2 regions of the Variovorax sp. V35 genome follow, and region 1 is predicted to be linked to the other one. Evidence: riboswitches for the same ligand, from Rfam matches in the RefSeq annotation. Region 1 holds a riboswitch; the other holds the start of a gene.
What was found. Region 1 has a riboswitch for thiamine pyrophosphate ahead of ACAM42_RS19110 (cytosine permease). Riboswitches for the same ligand answer to the same signal wherever they lie in the genome.
Positions count from the first base shown of each region.

Region 1 (8,036 bases):
GGCGCGCGCGGTGGGCGGAAACGGGCCCATGCCGAAATCGACCGGCGCATCGGGCCATGCCGACGCGTCGAACTGGCTGAGCCGTTCGGTCTGCGCGCGCCACGCATGGGCGAGGCATTCGGCATCGATCTCGATGAAGCCGAGTGCGGTGCAGGCCTGCTTCGCGCCGCGGTAGATGGCGTCGTCAGACGTAAAGCGCGGCGAACCGCTCACGGGCGCGGACGTGGCGGCGCCGAAGCGCAAGCCGTGGACCGCAACGATGGCTTGTGCCACGGCGCGGGCGTTGGAGGTGTCGATGGTGTTCATGGTGCGTGGTGCCAGAAGGGCGTGCCGAGCACGGGCGTGCTGGGCTGCGCGGCGTCCTGTGCGGCCATCGCGCCGGCGCGGTAGGCGGCGCGGCCGGCCTGCACCGCGTCAGCAAAGGCACCGGCCATCGCGACCGGTTCCTGCGCGAGTGCGACGGCGGTGTTGAGCAGCACGCCGTCGTAGCCCCACTCCATCACCTGGCATGCATGCGAGGGCAGGCCGAGGCCCGCGTCGACCAGCATCGGCACCTGCAACCGCTCGCGCAACAGGCGCAGCGCATACGGGTTGACCGGCCCGCGTCCGGTGCCGATGGGCGCGGCCCAGGGCATCACGGCCTGGCAGCCGACATCGACGAGGCGCTGGCACAGCACGAGGTCTTCGGTGCAGTACGGCAGCACATGGAAGCCGTCGCGAATCAGCTGCGACGCCGCATCGACGAGGTTCAGCGTGTCGGGCTGCAGCGTGTAGTCGTCGCCGATGAGTTCGAGCTTGATCCACGGCGTGTCGAACAGCTCGCGCGCCATCTGCGCGGTGGCGATCACTTCCTGCACGCTGTGGCAGCCGGCGGTGTTGGGCAGCACCGGCACGGCCAGCTTGCGCAGCAGCTCCCAGAAGCCGTTGCCGAGGTCGCTGTTGCCGGAGCCCTGGCTGGCGGTCTGGCGGCGCAGCGAGGCGGTCAGCATCGCGGGTTGGGCGCGCTGCACAGCGGCTTCGAGCACGTCGGGCGAGGGGTAGCGCGCGGTGCCCAGCAGCAGGCGGCTGTGGAAGGTCTGGCCGTAGAGGACCAGGGGGTCGGGGTTCGTCATGGTTGTCGTCTCCATCGTCTTGTCTCTGGTGGCGCTGTTCAGCCGCCGGTCACCGGGCGGATCACCTCGACGCGGTCGTCGGCGTGCAGCGGGTGCGTGGCATAGGCCGAACGCGGCACGAACTCGCGGTTCACCGCCACCGCGAAAGGTGGCACGGCCTGCAGCACGGCCAGCGCGTCGGCGAGCAGCGCGCCCTCGGGCAGCGTGCAGGGCTTGTCGTTGATCAGGATGTTCATCGTCGAAGTCGTTGTTCTCGTCATGCGTCGGGCACGTCCATGCCGAAGCTGTGTGCGAGCGTGGACCGGCCATGCGCCAGCAGTTCCATCGCGGCGTCGAGCAGGGCCGGCGCGATCATGAAACCGTGGCGGTACAGGCCGTTGATCTGCAGCACGCGCGGCTGCGGCTGGCGAATGGCGGGAAGGTTGTCGGGCAGCGTGGGCCGGCATTGCGTCGCGATCTCGACGATGCGCGCTTCGGCAAAACCGCTGTGCACCGCGTAAGCCGCGCTCAGCAGCTCGAGCGTGGAACGCACGCTGGCGGGCGACAGGTCGTCCGACTCGATCTCGGTCGCGCCGATCACGAACAGGTGATCTGGCTTGGGCGCGATGTACAGCGGGTAGCGCGGATGCACGAGGCGCGTGGGGCGCTGCAGCGTGACCTCGGGCGCGTGCACGCGGATCACTTCGCCGCGCACGCCGCGCAGCGCGTTCCATTGCGGCTTGGCGCCCAGGCCTCGGCAGTCGATCACCCAGTCAGGCTGGCCCGCCGTGCCGGGCGAAAAGTCGGAAGGCGCACGCGGCGATTGCCAATGCAGCGTCACGCGCGCATCGGCTTCCAGCGTGGCGCGCAGCGACGCCAGCAGCGCGCGGTTGTCGAGCTGGCCTTCGCCCGGCAGGTACAGGCCGCGGGCGAAGCGCGTGCCCAGCGAGGGTTCGAGCGCGGCGATGGCGGCGGGGGTGTCGAGCGCCTGCATCGGTGCGAGCTCGGGCACCTGCGCGCCGGTGCGCGCCAGCACGCCCGCGAGTCGCGTGGCCTCGGCGGCGTCCTGGCGGTGCCACAGCACCAGCGTGCCTTCGCGCTGGAAGAACACGGGCTGCGCCAGCGGCGCCAGCAGCTCGGGCCAGCGCGACAGCGCGTGCTGGCCCATGCGCACGACCGACACCGGCGCGACGGCCGATTCGGCCAGCGGCGCGAGCATGGCCGCAGCCACGCGCGCGGCCGCGCCTTCGGCCTCGGGGCTGCCGGCTTCGTACAGGTCGATGCGGCAGCCGGCGCGTGCCAGCTCGACCGCGAGCAGCCGGCCCATCAGGCCCGCGCCGAGGATCGCCGCCGAGCCGAAAGGCGGGGGATGCGGCGTGCTCATGCGGCGCCTCCGTCGGCTCGCCGATAATTTTCGACATGACCCAAGCACCCACCCAGCGCTACGCACGCGTGCTCTCCATCGCCGGCTCGGACAGCGGCGGCGGCGCCGGCATCCAGGCCGACCTCAAGACCTTCGCGGCCCTCGGCTGCTACGGCATGACGGCCATCACCGCGCTCACCGCGCAGAACACGGTGGGCGTCTCGGGCATCCACGGCGTGCCGCCCGACTTCCTGAAGGCGCAGATCCAGGCGGTGGTGGAAGACATCGGCGTCGATGCCGTCAAGCTCGGCATGCTGCACGCGCCCGAGGTGGTCGAGGTGGTGGCCTGGGCCATCGACCGCTACCAGCTGAAGAACGTGGTGCTCGACCCCGTGATGATCGCCACCAGCGGCGACCGCCTGATCGCGGCCGAGACCGTGCAGGTGCTGGTGCGCGAGCTGTTCCCGCGCGCCGTGGTGGTCACGCCCAACCTCGACGAAGCCGCCTTGCTGGTCGGCCATGCCATCGGCGGCATCGACGCGCTCGACGGCGCGGCCGACGAACTGCTCGCGCTCGGCGCGAAGGCCGTGCTCCTCAAGGGCGGCCATCTGCCGGGCGACGAAGTGGTCGATGTGCTGCTGGAGCGCAGCGGCGCGCGCAAGCGGCTCGCGTCGCAACGCATCGCCAGCCGCAACCTGCACGGCACCGGCTGCACGCTCTCGTCGGCCATCGCCGCGCACCTGGCGCTGGGCCTGGCGCTGCCCGAGGCGGTCGAGCGCGCACGCGCGTACATCCTCGGCGCGATGCGCGCCGGTGCGGATGTGCTGGTCGGTGCGGGCCACGGTCCGCTCAACCACGGCTTTGCGCCAGTGCCGACCCACCGCTTGCCGCTGTCGGCCGGCTGAGCCAGGCCAGCACGAAGGTCGCCGCCAGCGTCGGCAACGCCGAGCCGAACTGCGGCGCCCACTTGGCGAGCGCGTGGTAGGCCGCGATGCCCGCGAGCCAGATCAGCGCCGCGCCCCAGTCGATGGTGCGCGTGCCGCTTGCCGACACGGCGTGGCCGCTGCCCAGCCGCCCCAGGATCACGCCGTACAGCGGCACGAACACCGAGCTCAGCAGCAGCAGGAAGGGTTCGAGCGTGTGCATTGGCAGCACCAGCGCGAGGCCGATGCACAGCACCGCCAGCAGCAGGCCCCAGCGCTTCACGCTCCAGCGCGGCAGCAGGCTGTGCGTGGACACCGAGCCCGAGTACACGTCGCCATAGGCGTTGTCGAGTTCGTCGATGAGGATCAGGCCCAGCGCCACCAGTCCGCCCTGGGCCAGCAGCAGCGCCGTGACGAGGCTGGTGCCCGGCTCGGCCACGCTCACCACCATCACGCCCAGCGCGTAGCACCAGATGTTGGCGAGCGCGTAGCCGATCCAGGTGCCGCTGAACGCGCTGCCCAGGCCGCCCCCGGCGCTGCGTTTGCCGTGGCGCGCGTAGTCGGCCACCAGCGGCAGCCACGACACCGGCATCGCAATGACCAGGTCGAGCGCGCTGAGCATGCCCATGCTGCCGTTGCCCGGCCGCGCCCAGAAGGCGTCCAGGCCCTTGGCGTGCAGCTGCGTGGCGAACTGCCAGCTGAGCCACAGCAGCGACAGCACCACCAGCGGCAGGCCGAAGCGGCTCACGAAGCGGCGCACCAGCTTCACCATCGAGCCGGCCAGCAGCGCCAGCAGCACCGCGCCCCACAGCAGTGTGGTCAGCACGCCGCCCCAGGCCGTGCCCAGCGCGGGGCCGAAGGCCTGTTGCCCGATGGCCTGCGTGCCCTCGCGCATGATCACGAGTTCGAAGGTGGTCCAGCCCACCAGCTGCACGATGTTGAGCAGCACCGGCAGCCGCGCGAAGGCGCTGCCGTAGGTGGCATGCATCAGGCCGGCGCTGGCCAGCCCGGTTTCGCAGCCCAGCCGCGCGGTCCAGGCCAGCAGCCCGGCGCCGAGCAGCGAGCCCAGCACGATCGCCAGCGCCGCGTCGCGCGTGCCCACGGCCGGCACCAGGTAGGCGCCGATCTGCATCACCAGCAGGCCGACGCCGAGGCTGAACCACAGCGAGGCGTGGTCGTGCCAGCCGAAGACGCGCCGGGAGGCGGGCAGGGGCGTGAGCGCTTCGTTGCCGGAAGCGGAACTGTCGTTGTCGTGGTCGTGTGCCATCCGTTTTGCTCCAGTGCAAAAGGTTTGGCAGGTGGGCGAGGCTCCAGTGGCGTGGCCGTCACGCGAGACAACGCGACAGGCCACCGGAGCAGCTTCCCTGCGCGAGGATTACCTCAGTCAGGTTCAAAGGGACTCTCTCAGTCAGCCCCGGAACAATCCGGCTCGACACCCCTAGCGATGCGCCCCAGCGAACTGCGGCGCGGGGCGGATTTTATCCCCGCGCGGCAGAACGTCGCAGACGCACGAAAATCCGCGTCGCGAGGGCGGTTTCACATGCCCCGGGGGAACCACGACACATGGCAGACGATTTCAAGCACCCGGGACCAGCACCGGCGCCACCCGCGAACGCGCCGCGCACCCGCCTGCGGCGCTTCCGGGTCGACGTCGGCACGATCATCTGCGCGGTCGCGCTGCTGCAGTCGCTGCTGCTGGTGGCCTTCGGCTACTGGGGGGCGGAGAAGCTGGTGTCGAAGGTGGGCGAGTCGGCGCACAAGGTCAACCACGACCGGGTCGAAGACAACATCCTCGCCTTTCTCGCGAAGACCGAGGGCCTGGTGCGCGCCATCGCCCACACGCCCGACCTGCACCCGGCGGGCCACGACGGCGAGCAGACCGCCGAGCTGCTCTGGGCCGCGCTGGAGCAGACACCCGAAATCGACAGCATCGGCGTGGGCAGCGACGACGGCCATTTCTTGATGGCCATGCGCCACCCCGCGCCGGTGGTGCGGCAGGTGCTGCGCGAAGGTCGCACCACCACCGAGACCTGGGAGTACAAGTCGCCGCCCGACAGCGACGGCGACGAAGACCCGCGGCGGCGCTACGAGACGACGCGCATCGAGGCCTTCCGCAGCGAGGACGACCCGGTGCACCAGGACTGGTTCACGCAGGCCGAGAAGGCGCGGCGCGCCGTGTGGACCGCGCCCTTCGTGCTGCCCTCGATGAAGGAGCTCGGCGTGAGCCATGCGCGGCCGAGCCGGCGGCAGGACGAGGAGGGCGCCACGCAGACGTTGGTGGCGGTCGCCAGCGTGTCGCTGGGGCATCTTTCGAACCTCGTGCGCCTGTTCGGTGGTACGGGCCACGGCCACAGTGCCTTGCTGAGCGCCGACCACCACGTGATCGCGCGCAGCGACCACCCGCATTCGGTGCGCAAGCTCGAAGACCCCGACGACGGCGTGCTCGGCGCGCTGCACGCCCACATGCTGGCCAACGGCAGCCGCGGCTGGACCGAGGACATGGCCTTTCCGCTCGTGCACGAGGGCATGCACTATCAGGTGCAGACCTCGCGCATTGCGGCCACCGACTGGCACCTGGTCAGCTGGGAGCCCGAAGAGGCGCTGATGGGTGCGCTGCATCGCAACGTGCTGTGGTCGCTGCTGCTGGTGCTGGCATTCCTGGCGATCGCGCTCTTCATTTCGCTGCGCCTGTCGAAGCTGGTGACCGCGCCCATCGAAAGTCTCTCGCGCACGGCGCGGCGCATCGGGCGGCTGGAGCTCGACGACCTGCCGCGCGAGTCGAGCCGCGTGCTCGAGATCCAGCACCTGAACCAGGCGCTGGACGAATCCGCGCGCAGCCTGCAGGCCTTTCGCAAGTTCGTGCCGGTGGACGTGATCCGCCAGCTCATCGCCGAAGGGCATGCACTCGAGCCCAACGGGTCGCCGCGTCGCATCACCGCGATGTTCACCGACGTGGAAGGGTTCACGGCCATCGCGGAATCGATGCCGGCCGACGTGCTGATGCGGCAGCTGACCGACTACTTCAACCTCGCGACCCGCGTGTTCGCGCGCCACGGCGGCGTGATCGACAAGTTCATGGGCGACGGCATCATGGTGCTGTGGGGCGCGCCCACCGACCTGCCCGACGCGGAGTACCGCGCCTGCGCGGCCTCGCTCGAACTGCACGCCGAGATGACCGAGCTCAACCGCCGCTGGCAGGCCGAGGGCCTGCAGCCCTTTCGCACGCGCATCGGCATGCATACCGGCGTCGTGATCGCCGGGGTGCTCGGCTCGAGCGACCGGCTGTCGTACACCGCGCTGGGCGACGTGATCAACGCGGCCAGCCGCATCGAGGGCACCAACAAGCAACTGGGCACGCGCACGCTGATGTCCGAGGCGACCTTCGAAGGCCTGGGCGGGCGCCTGGCCACGCGGCGCATCGAGGAGCAGATCGAGCTGCGGGGGCGGCAGACGCGGATGGTGCTCTACGAACTCCTAGAGGTCGAGCACCAGCCTCGGTGAGCGGGCCCGCGAGCAGCAGGGCAGGAAGCAGTCGTTGGCCGCCTGCTCGGCGGGTGTCAGGTAGAGGTCGTGGTGAGCGACCTCGCCCGCGAGCACACGCGTGAGGCAGGTGCCGCAGACGCCTTGCGCACACGAGACCGGGATCTCGATGCCCTCGGCGGCGAGCGCGTCCAGCACGGTCATCGTCGCGGGGATGCGGACAACGCGGCGCGAGCGGTGCAGTTCGACCTCGAAGCTGCCCTGTCCATCGGCTGGCGGTGCGGCGCCCGAGAACGACTCGAAGTGCACCTGCGCGTCCGCCCAATGCAGGGCGCGCGCGGTCATGCGCACGGCCTCGAGAAAGCCCGAGGGGCCGCAGACATAGACGTGCCGGCCCGGCGCCGGACTGCCGAGGGTCGCCGCGAGGTCGATGTGCTGCGTGGGCGGGCCGTCGTCGTGGTGAAAGAACACCTTGTGCGCGAACGCGCTGTCTTCGAGCCGCCGCCGGTAGGGCGCGCGCGCCGCCGAGCGGCTGCAGCAGTGCAGCGCGAAGTCGGCCCCCAGTGCGGCCAGCCGCTGCGCCATCGACAGCAGCGGCGTCACGCCGATGCCGCCGGCCAGCAGCAGGCTGTGCGTTGCGCTTTCGTCGAGCGCAAAGAGGTTGCGTGGCGGGCCGATCTGCAACACCGAGCCTTCATGGACGATGTCATGCATGGCCCGCGAGCCGCCGCGCGAGGCGGCGTCGCACAACACGCCAATCTCGTAGTGCCCCTCGTCGCCAGGGGCCGATGCGTTGCACAGCGAATACTGGCGCACCAGCCCGCCGGGCAATGCGACGTCGATGTGCGCGCCCGCCGTGAAGGCCGGCAAGCGCTCGCCGTCGACGGGGACCAGCCTGAAGCCGGCCACGCCCTCGGCCTCGACCGTCTTGCGCGCCACCCGCACCGCGATGCCTGCGCCGCCCGACACGCCATTCATTCCTTGGGCACGAGGAAGTTGCCGGCCTCGAACTGCACGGGCGGGGCCGCGGGGTCGAAGCTCACGCCGGCCGGGTCGCGGCCTTCGCGCAGCGCGTCGAGCTGGCGTTGCAGCAGCCGGCGCAGCATCACGATGCCGCGGTCGGACGAGGCCAGGTGCTCTTCCGAATGCGCGGTGATGGCGCCCTGGCTCACCTGCGCC
Region 1 is NZ_AP028666.1:4,109,439-4,117,474, reverse strand. Features, by position in the region: gene thiE (thiamine phosphate synthase) at 1-306, opposite strand, end outside; gene ACAM42_RS19130 (thiazole synthase) at 303-1,112, opposite strand; gene thiS (sulfur carrier protein ThiS) at 1,151-1,348, opposite strand; gene ACAM42_RS19120 (FAD-dependent oxidoreductase) at 1,369-2,475, opposite strand; gene thiD (bifunctional hydroxymethylpyrimidine kinase/phosphomethylpyrimidine kinase) at 2,511-3,359, shown strand; gene ACAM42_RS19110 (cytosine permease) at 3,304-4,644, opposite strand; TPP riboswitch at 4,722-4,827, opposite strand; gene ACAM42_RS19105 (adenylate/guanylate cyclase domain-containing protein) at 4,941-6,878, shown strand; gene ACAM42_RS19100 (2Fe-2S iron-sulfur cluster-binding protein) at 6,852-7,835, opposite strand; gene ACAM42_RS19095 (aromatic ring-hydroxylating dioxygenase subunit alpha) at 7,832-8,036, opposite strand, start outside.

Region 2 (8,036 bases), 2.3 Mb from region 1:
CACGATGGCCGAGCCGTGCGTGAGGCAAGCCAGGTTGCCCAGCACCATGCCGAAGCAGTGGTACAGCGGCACCGGGATGCACAGGCGGTCGGCCGGTGTGAGCTTCATGCACTCGCCGATGAAGAAGCCGTTGTTCAGGATGTTGCGGTGCGTGAGCGTCGCGCCCTTGGGAAAGCCCGTGGTGCCGCTGGTGAACTGGATGTTGATCGGGTCGGTGGCCTTCAGCGTCTTCTGCGTGGCGGCCACGCGCGCGTCGGCCGCATCGCCGCTGGCCAGCAGCTCGCTGAAGCGGCGCATGCCGGGCTGCTCGTCGCCCTGGCCGGGCTTGTCGATCCAGAAGGTGTGCTGCAGCAGCGGCAGCTTGGCCGGGCCCAGCTCGCGCAGCATGCCCAGGTAGTCGCTGGTCTTGAACTGCGCCATCGTCACCAGCGCCTTGCAGCCGACCTTGTTGAGTGCGTACTCGAGCTCCGAGGTGCGGTAGGCGGGGTTGATGTTCACGAGGATCAGGCCGACCTTGGCGGTGGCGATCTGCATCAGCACCCAGGGCACGTTGTTGTGCGACCAGATGCCCACGCGGTCGCCGGGCACGAGCCCCAGGCTCAGCAGCGCGCTCGCCAGCTTGTTCGACGCGGTCTGCAGTTCGCGGTAGGTGAAGCGCTGGCCTTCGTGGCGGCTGACGAGGGCTTCGCGTTCAGGCTGCTTTTCGACCATGTCGTCGAAGAAGTCGCCGATGGCTTGCTCGATGAGGGGGACGTCGGTGGCGCCTTGGGCCAGGCTCTGCGTCAGTGGCATCGTCTTGTCTCCTTGTCTGGCGCCCTCTCCCTGCGGGGAGAGGGTGGGGTGAGGGTGTGCAGCGCGGCTTATGCGGTTTCGGAGAACAGCTCGCGGCCAATGAGCATGCGGCGCACTTCGCTCGTGCCCGCGCCGATCTCGTACAGCTTGGCGTCGCGCCACAGCCGCTCGACCGGGAAGTCCTTGGTGTAGCCCACGCCGCCCAGCGTCTGGATCGCCTCGCCGGCCATCCAGGTCGCCTTTTCGGCCGAATACAGGATGGCGCCGGCCGCGTCCTTGCGGAAGGTGCGCGCATGGTCGTTGCGGTCGCAGGCCTTGCCCACGGCGTACACGTAGGCGCGGGTGGCCTGCCAGGTCGAGTACATGTCGGCGATCTTGCCCTGCATCAGCTGGAACTCGCCGATGCTCTGACCGAACTGCTGGCGCTCGTGGATGTAGGGGATCACGGCGTCCATGCAGGCGGCCATGATGCCCAGCGGGCCGCCCGAGAGCACGGCGCGCTCGTAGTCCAGGCCGCTCATCAGCACCTTGGCGCCCATGCCTTCGCCGCCGAGCACGTTCTCTTCGGGCACTTCGCAGTTGTCGAAGAACAGCGGGAAGGTGTTGGAGCCGCGCATGCCGAGCTTGTCGAGCTTGGTGCCGGCCGAAAAACCTTTGAAATTCTTCTCGACGATGAAGGCCGTCATGCCGCGCGCGCCCATTTCGGGTTCGGTCTTGGCGTAGATGACCAGCGTGTCGGCGTCGCCGCCGTTGGTGATCCACATCTTGCCGCCGTTGAGCACGTAGTAGCCGTCCTTCTTGTCGGCCTTGAGCTTCATGCTCACCACGTCGGAGCCGGCGTTGGGCTCGCTCATGGCCAGCGCGCCCACGTGCTCGCCGCTCACCAGCTTGGGCAGGTATTTCTTCTTCTGCGCGTCGCTGCCGTTGCGGTGGATCTGGTTCACGCACAGGTTGGAGTGCGCGCCGTACGACAGGCCCACCGAGGCCGAAGCGCGCGAGACTTCTTCCATGGCCACGATGTGGGCCAGGTAGCCCAGCTCGGTGCCGCCGAATTCTTCCTTCACCGTCATGCCGTGCAGGCCCAGCTCGCCGAGCTTTTGCCACAGGTCGTGCGGGAACAGGTTGTCGCGGTCGATCTCGGCGGCGCGGGGCGCGATTTCGTTGGCGGCGAAGTCCTGGATCGCGCTGCGCAGCGCGTCGATGTCGTCGCCCAGGTCGAAGTTGAGGCCGAAATCGTGCATGAGTCTTGTCTCCTCTGAAGGGGTCGGCGCGCAGGGCTGCCCGCGCGGATGGCGCTTGAAAAAACGCAGCTTACGCCTCGTGGCGCCGCAATTGGCGCCACAATGGTTGCAAATTGCGCCACGACCGATGCCCTCCACCACGTCGTCCCCCGCCTTCCTGCGACCCGCCCGCGCCGTCACGCCGATGGCCTTCGTGCGAGCCATCGTGCAAGGGTATGCCCGCTACGGCAAGGACCCGGCGCAGGCCCTGCAGGCGGCACAGATCGCGCCGCGCGAGCTGGCCCGCCCGGGTGCCCGGGTGACGGCTGCGCAGTTCGAGGCGCTGTCGGGCCACGCGATGCAGGAGCTGGACGACGAGGCGCTGGGCTGGTTCTCGCGCCGCCTGCCCTGGGGCAGCTACGGCATGCTGTGCCGCGCCTCGCTCACCTCGCCCGACCTGGGCGTGGCCATGAAACGCTGGTGCCGCCACCACCGCCTGCTGACCGAGGACATCACGCTCGCGCTGGAGGTGGCCGGCGGCGTGGCCACGCTGCGCATCACCGAAAACCGCCCGCTCGACCCGGCGTTCCGCGAGTTCTGCCTGGTGACGAGCCTGCGCTTCATGCACGGGTACGTGTGCTGGGCCATCGACTCGCGCATCTCGCTGCGCCAGGCCACCTTTCCGTTCGCGGCGCCGCCGCACCGCGACGCCTACCCGCTGATGTTCACGCCCGACGTGCACTTCGACGCGCCGCAGGCCAGCATCAGCTTCGACGAGCGCTACCTCGCGCTGCCGCTGCTGCGCGACGAGCGCGCGCTGCGCACCATGCTCAAGCGCGCCCTGCCACTCACCGTGCTGCAGTACCGCCGCGACCGCCTGCTGGGCCAGCGCGTGCGCGAGCTGCTGCGCGCGCGTGCCGGTGAGGCGACCACGGCCGAGGCGCTGGCGGGGTTGCTGAACGTGTCGGGGCGCACCCTGCACCGACAGCTGCATGAAGAGGGCACCTCGCTGCAGGTACTGAAGAACGAGGTGCGGCACGAACTGGCGGTGGAGCAACTGCGCCGGACCACGCGGCCGATCAAGCAGGTGGCGCTGGCGGTGGGCTTTCGCAACGAAAAGAGCTTTTCGCGTGCGTTCCTGCAGTGGACGGGGCACGCGCCTCGGGACTTTCGGCAGCTGGGGTTGTAGGGCGCCCGTTCAGGGCACGTGCACAGGCCACCGGGTACTTCCCTCCGCGAATGTCCCCCGGGCTTCGCCCTCCTCCTTGATTTCGCTGCGGGAAGCACCCGGTGTCCTGCGCCCGCTGAGCGCTGTCGTTGTGCTGGCCATCAACAGCCGCACTGCCCAACGCTCACGTCGATGGGGTGCCTTGCGCAGCGAAATCAAGGGGGAGCCCGAAGGGCGGAGGACATTCGCGGAGCAAGGCTCCCCGTCGGCGGGAGCGTCGCCCTGAATAGCGAAACTCAGGCCGGCGAATCGATCAACGCCAGCGCATCGGCGATCGACTGGCTGTCTTCCGGCCGCACCAGCTTCGCGACCTGTTGCCCGTCGCGCATGAACACCAGCGTGGGCCACAGCCGCACGTTGAACGAGCGTCCCAGCGGGCGGCCGCTGCCGTCTTCCACCTTGATGCGGCGCACGTTCGGGTACTGGGCAAAGGCCTCGGCAATGTTCGGCTGCGCGGCCTTGCAGATGCCGCACCAGTTGGTGCCGAACTCCACCACGGCCGGGCCCTGGAGCGCGTCGATCTCGCTGCGGTCGGGTTGCTCGGTCTGGTACTCGGAGGTCATGGGCGGGGTCCTTGCGAATTCGTGGGAAGGAGCGCGTGCAGGCGACGGGCGCGCCACACGCTGACGGGCGTCATTGCACCAGAAACTCAGGCCGCCTGCAGGCCGTAGCCGGCGAGCAATGCGGGCAGCCCGGTCATGTCGCTGAACACGGCCACGGCGCCCGCGGCGCGCAGCGCGCCCGGGCCGCTGTGGCCCGATTCGCCCGTGCTGTAGCCGAACACCGTGGCGCCTGCGGCCACGCCGGCCATCGCGCCGGTGACCGTGTCTTCGACCACCGCGCAGCGCTTCGGGTCGACACCGAGCGCTTCCGCCGCGGCCAGGTACACATCGGGATGCGGCTTGGAGCGCGGCATCTCGTGGCCGCTGAAGATGCGGCCCTCGAAGCAGTCGAGCAGGCCGACCTTGGCCAGCTGCAACTCGACCTTGTGGCGGTCGGCGCCCGAAGCACAGGCGATGCGGCCCTTGAGGCGCGCGTGGATCTCGCGGATGGCGGCGGGCGCATGGGGAATGGCGACGAGGTCGCGGTCGAGCGCCTCGTTGCGGCGGGCGCGGAAGCCGCGCAGCCAGTCGTCGGTGATCTTGAAGCCCGTCTTGGCCTCGATGAGCGCCGTCTCGTCCTTCACGGCCTTGCCGGTGAAGATGTTCATCGATTCCTCGGCCGTGAGCTGCCAGCCGAGCTCGCCGAGCATGTCGGCGAGCACGCGGTTGGTGATGGGTTCGGAATCGACGAGCACGCCGTCGCAATCGAAGAGAACGGCGGAAAAGGGGAAAGGGGTCATTGCGAGGCTGGAGTTCAGGGGTCTGGCCCCATGGTAGCAACGCACCCTTTCCGCACGGGGAGACTCAGGCTATCTCAGGCGACGGGACGGATCGGGATGTAGATCTCGCCGCCGCCAGCCATGAATTCTTTCGACTTCTCTTCCATGCCCTCGGCCATGGCAGCCGCCTCGGCCACGCCCTTCTTGGCCGCGTACTCACGCACCTCCTGCGTGATCTTCATCGAACAGAACTTGGGGCCGCACATCGAGCAGAAATGCGCCACCTTGCTCGAATCCTTCGGCAGCGTCTCGTCGTGGAATTCGCGCGCCGTGTCGGGGTCCAGGCCCAGGTTGAACTGGTCTTGCCAGCGGAACTCGAAGCGCGCCTTGCTCAGGGCGTCGTCGCGCGAGCGCGCACCCGGATGGCCCTTGGCCACGTCGGCCGCGTGCGCGGCGATCTTGTAGGCAATGATCCCCTGCTTCACGTCGTCGCGGTCGGGCAGGCCCAGGTGTTCCTTGGGCGTCACGTAGCAGAGCATCGCCGTGCCGGCCCAGCCGATCATGGCGGCGCCGATGGCGCTGGAGATGTGGTCGTAGCCCGGCGCGATGTCGATGGTCAGCGGGCCGAGCGTGTAGAACGGCGCTTCGTGGCAGTGCTTGATCTGCTCGTCCATGTTGGCCTGGATCATGTGCATCGGCACGTGGCCCGGGCCTTCGATCATGGTCTGCACGTCGTGCTTCCAGGCGATCTGCGTGAGCTCGCCCAGCGTGCGCAGTTCGGCGAACTGGGCCTCGTCGTTCGCGTCGGCACCCGAGCCGGGGCGCAGGCCGTCGCCGAGCGAGAAGCTCACGTCGTAGGCCTTCATGATGTCGCAGATGTCTTCGAAGTGCGTGTAGAGGAAGCTCTCCTTGTGGTGCGCGATGCACCACTTGGCCATGATCGAGCCGCCGCGCGACACGATGCCCGTCATGCGGTCCGCCGTGAGGTGGATGAACGGCAGGCGCAGGCCCGCGTGGATGGTGAAGTAGTCGACGCCCTGCTCCGCCTGCTCGATGAGCGTGTCGCGGTAGATTTCCCAGGTGAGGTCTTCGGCCACGCCGCCCACCTTTTCGAGCGCCTGGTAGATCGGCACCGTGCCGATGGGCACCGGCGAGTTGCGCACGATCCAGTCGCGCGTGGTGTGGATGTTCTTGCCGGTCGACAGGTCCATCACGTTGTCGGCGCCCCAGCGGATGGCCCACACCAGCTTCTCGACCTCTTCCTCGATGCTCGAGGTGACGGCCGAGTTGCCGATGTTGGCGTTGATCTTCACCTTGAAGTTGCGCCCGATGGCCATCGGCTCAACCTCAGGGTGGTTGATGTTCGCGGGAATGATCGCGCGGCCGCGGGCCACTTCGTCGCGCACGAACTCGGGCGTGATGATGCGCGGAATGCTCGCGCCCATCGGGTTGCCCGCCACGCGCTTGGCGCGCTCTTCGTTGGCCAGGTACTCGGCCATCCACTCGCGCTTGCCGTTCTCGCGCAGGGCCACGTATTCCATTTCGGGCGTGACGATGCCGCGGCGCGCGTAATGCATTTGGGTGACGTTGGCGCCCGACTTGGCGCGGCGCGGCGTGCGCTGCAGCGCCGAGGCACCGGCGCGCAGCTCGGCCAGGCGCTGCGCGTCGCGGTCTTCGTTCTTGGCGCCGTCGTCCAGCGCGTGGTGCGTGCGGCCTTCGTAGCTTTCGGTGTCCCCGCGCTCGATGACCCAGGCGCTGCGCACGTCGGGCAGGCCGCGGCGCACGTCGATCTCGACCTTCGGGTCGGTGTAGGGGCCCGAGGTGTCGTACAGGGAGACGGTTTCGCCGTTGGTCAGCGCCACGTCGCGCACGGGCACGAACAGGTCGGGCCGGCTGCCCGGAATGACGCACTTGTGCGAGGCGGGAAAGGGTTCGCGCGTCAGCGACAGCAGCGAGGTGAACTTGTCGGGGGCATTCATCGGAGGCACTCCTTGTTGAGGGAAAGGGTGCTCCGCAATCGCTCAGTGGACCTCGGGAGGCCCGCCACCAGAAAAGGGAGTGACGGACCGAAGTCAGGGAGTGCAGCTCTTCTTACGCCGGTATGACCCGGATCAAGTTCGCGGGTCGGCAGCTTTGCCATCTCAGCACGCCACATGCGTGCACCCCGGAGCGGGGCCGATTGTGCGGGCCGAAGCCCGCCGCCGTCAACCCGGGGGCTGGTGCAGGTCGCCGTCGACGTAGAACCAGCGCTCGTCCTCGCGCACGAAGCGGCTGCGCTCGTGCAGGCGGAACGCCACGCCCGTCGCGCCGCGCTGGCGGGCGACGAACTCGACCTCGGCGTGGTCGGCGTCGAGCACCGAACGCGAGCGGATGTCCAGCCCCAGCCATTTGACGCCCGGCTCGAACTCGACCGAGGCTGGCCGCTTCGACGCATGCCAGGTGGCGAGCAGGTAATCGGCACGCGCCAGCACGAAGGCCGAGTAGCGCGAACGCATCAGCGATTCGGCGTCGGGCGCCGGCGTGTTCTCGAAATCGTCGAGGTAGCGCCCACAGCACAGGGCGTAGCCAATGGGCTTGTCGCGACGGTCGGTGCGGCCGCAAGGGCAGGGGCCGGGAGTGGGGTCGGTGGCGCTCATGAAGGGCTCTATTGGAACACTTGGCGCGGCGGGGGCTGAAGGGGGGCTTCCGGGCATGCCCGCTTTGCGAGGACCTGCCGGGGCCAAGGGCGCCGGGGCCTCTTGCGCCAATGGCTTGTGCCGCTAAAGTCGTCCGGCGTTTCGCTCCTTCAAGCTGAACACCAAAGCATGCTTTTGCGACTCCTCAAGCTGTTCTTTCTGCTCGCTGCGACCCTCTCCTTGGGCGTCTTCGCCTTTCTGCACGGATTCGACGCATGGCGCGCCGGACAAATCGTTGTCACGCGAAGGGGACGCGAACCCTTTGTCGCAAGCGCCGATGGTGCATTTCCCGTCACGTTCAATATGGAAGTGTGGGGATGGATGATCATCGGGGGCGCTGTTGCCCTTTGCGGCATTGCAGGCGTCGTCAAGCTCCTCATCAACACGCCGGACCAGCGACGCACGATGCTGACCCGTATGGATGGCGTCTCGCGTCGCGAGCGCAGTGACATGGACATTCCATGGTCGGTTGGGCTTGCCATCGTCGGGGCGGTTGTGGCGTTTTTTCTCTACTTGGGATTTAGAGTTCACGCGCAATAGGTTTGTCTGCCTGCAACCGGCCAAGAGCGGATAGTCGCGAGTGACGGCTAGGCATTCGTGCGTCCCGAAAGGCTACGTGCGCGGCTTTAATTTTGGACGCACGAACTGCAGTTCTGTTGCGAGCCGCCCAAGATAGTCACGAAACTGAGGGTCGTTCAGAGCCTTTCGAATTCCAGTAGCGCGAATGGCTGCGGGCTCGCCGCCGCGCTTAAGTCGCTCTTGGTAGATTTTGTCCACTGGCGTTCCTGGCAGAATGGTCG
Region 2 is NZ_AP028666.1:6,371,245-6,379,280, forward strand. Features, by position in the region: gene ACAM42_RS29335 (AMP-binding protein) at 1-792, opposite strand, end outside; gene ACAM42_RS29340 (isovaleryl-CoA dehydrogenase) at 861-2,033, opposite strand; gene ACAM42_RS29345 (AraC family transcriptional regulator) at 2,161-3,201, shown strand; gene ACAM42_RS29350 (thioredoxin family protein) at 3,477-3,803, opposite strand; gene ACAM42_RS29355 (HAD family phosphatase) at 3,890-4,582, opposite strand; gene thiC (phosphomethylpyrimidine synthase ThiC) at 4,657-6,540, opposite strand; TPP riboswitch at 6,633-6,738, opposite strand; gene ACAM42_RS29365 (YchJ family protein) at 6,766-7,197, opposite strand; gene ACAM42_RS29370 (hypothetical protein) at 7,366-7,776, shown strand; gene ACAM42_RS29375 (hypothetical protein) at 7,849-8,036, opposite strand, start outside.
Region 2: linked by a shared signal. The riboswitch ahead of thiC (phosphomethylpyrimidine synthase ThiC) and the one ahead of ACAM42_RS19110 (cytosine permease) in region 1 are both predicted to bind thiamine pyrophosphate.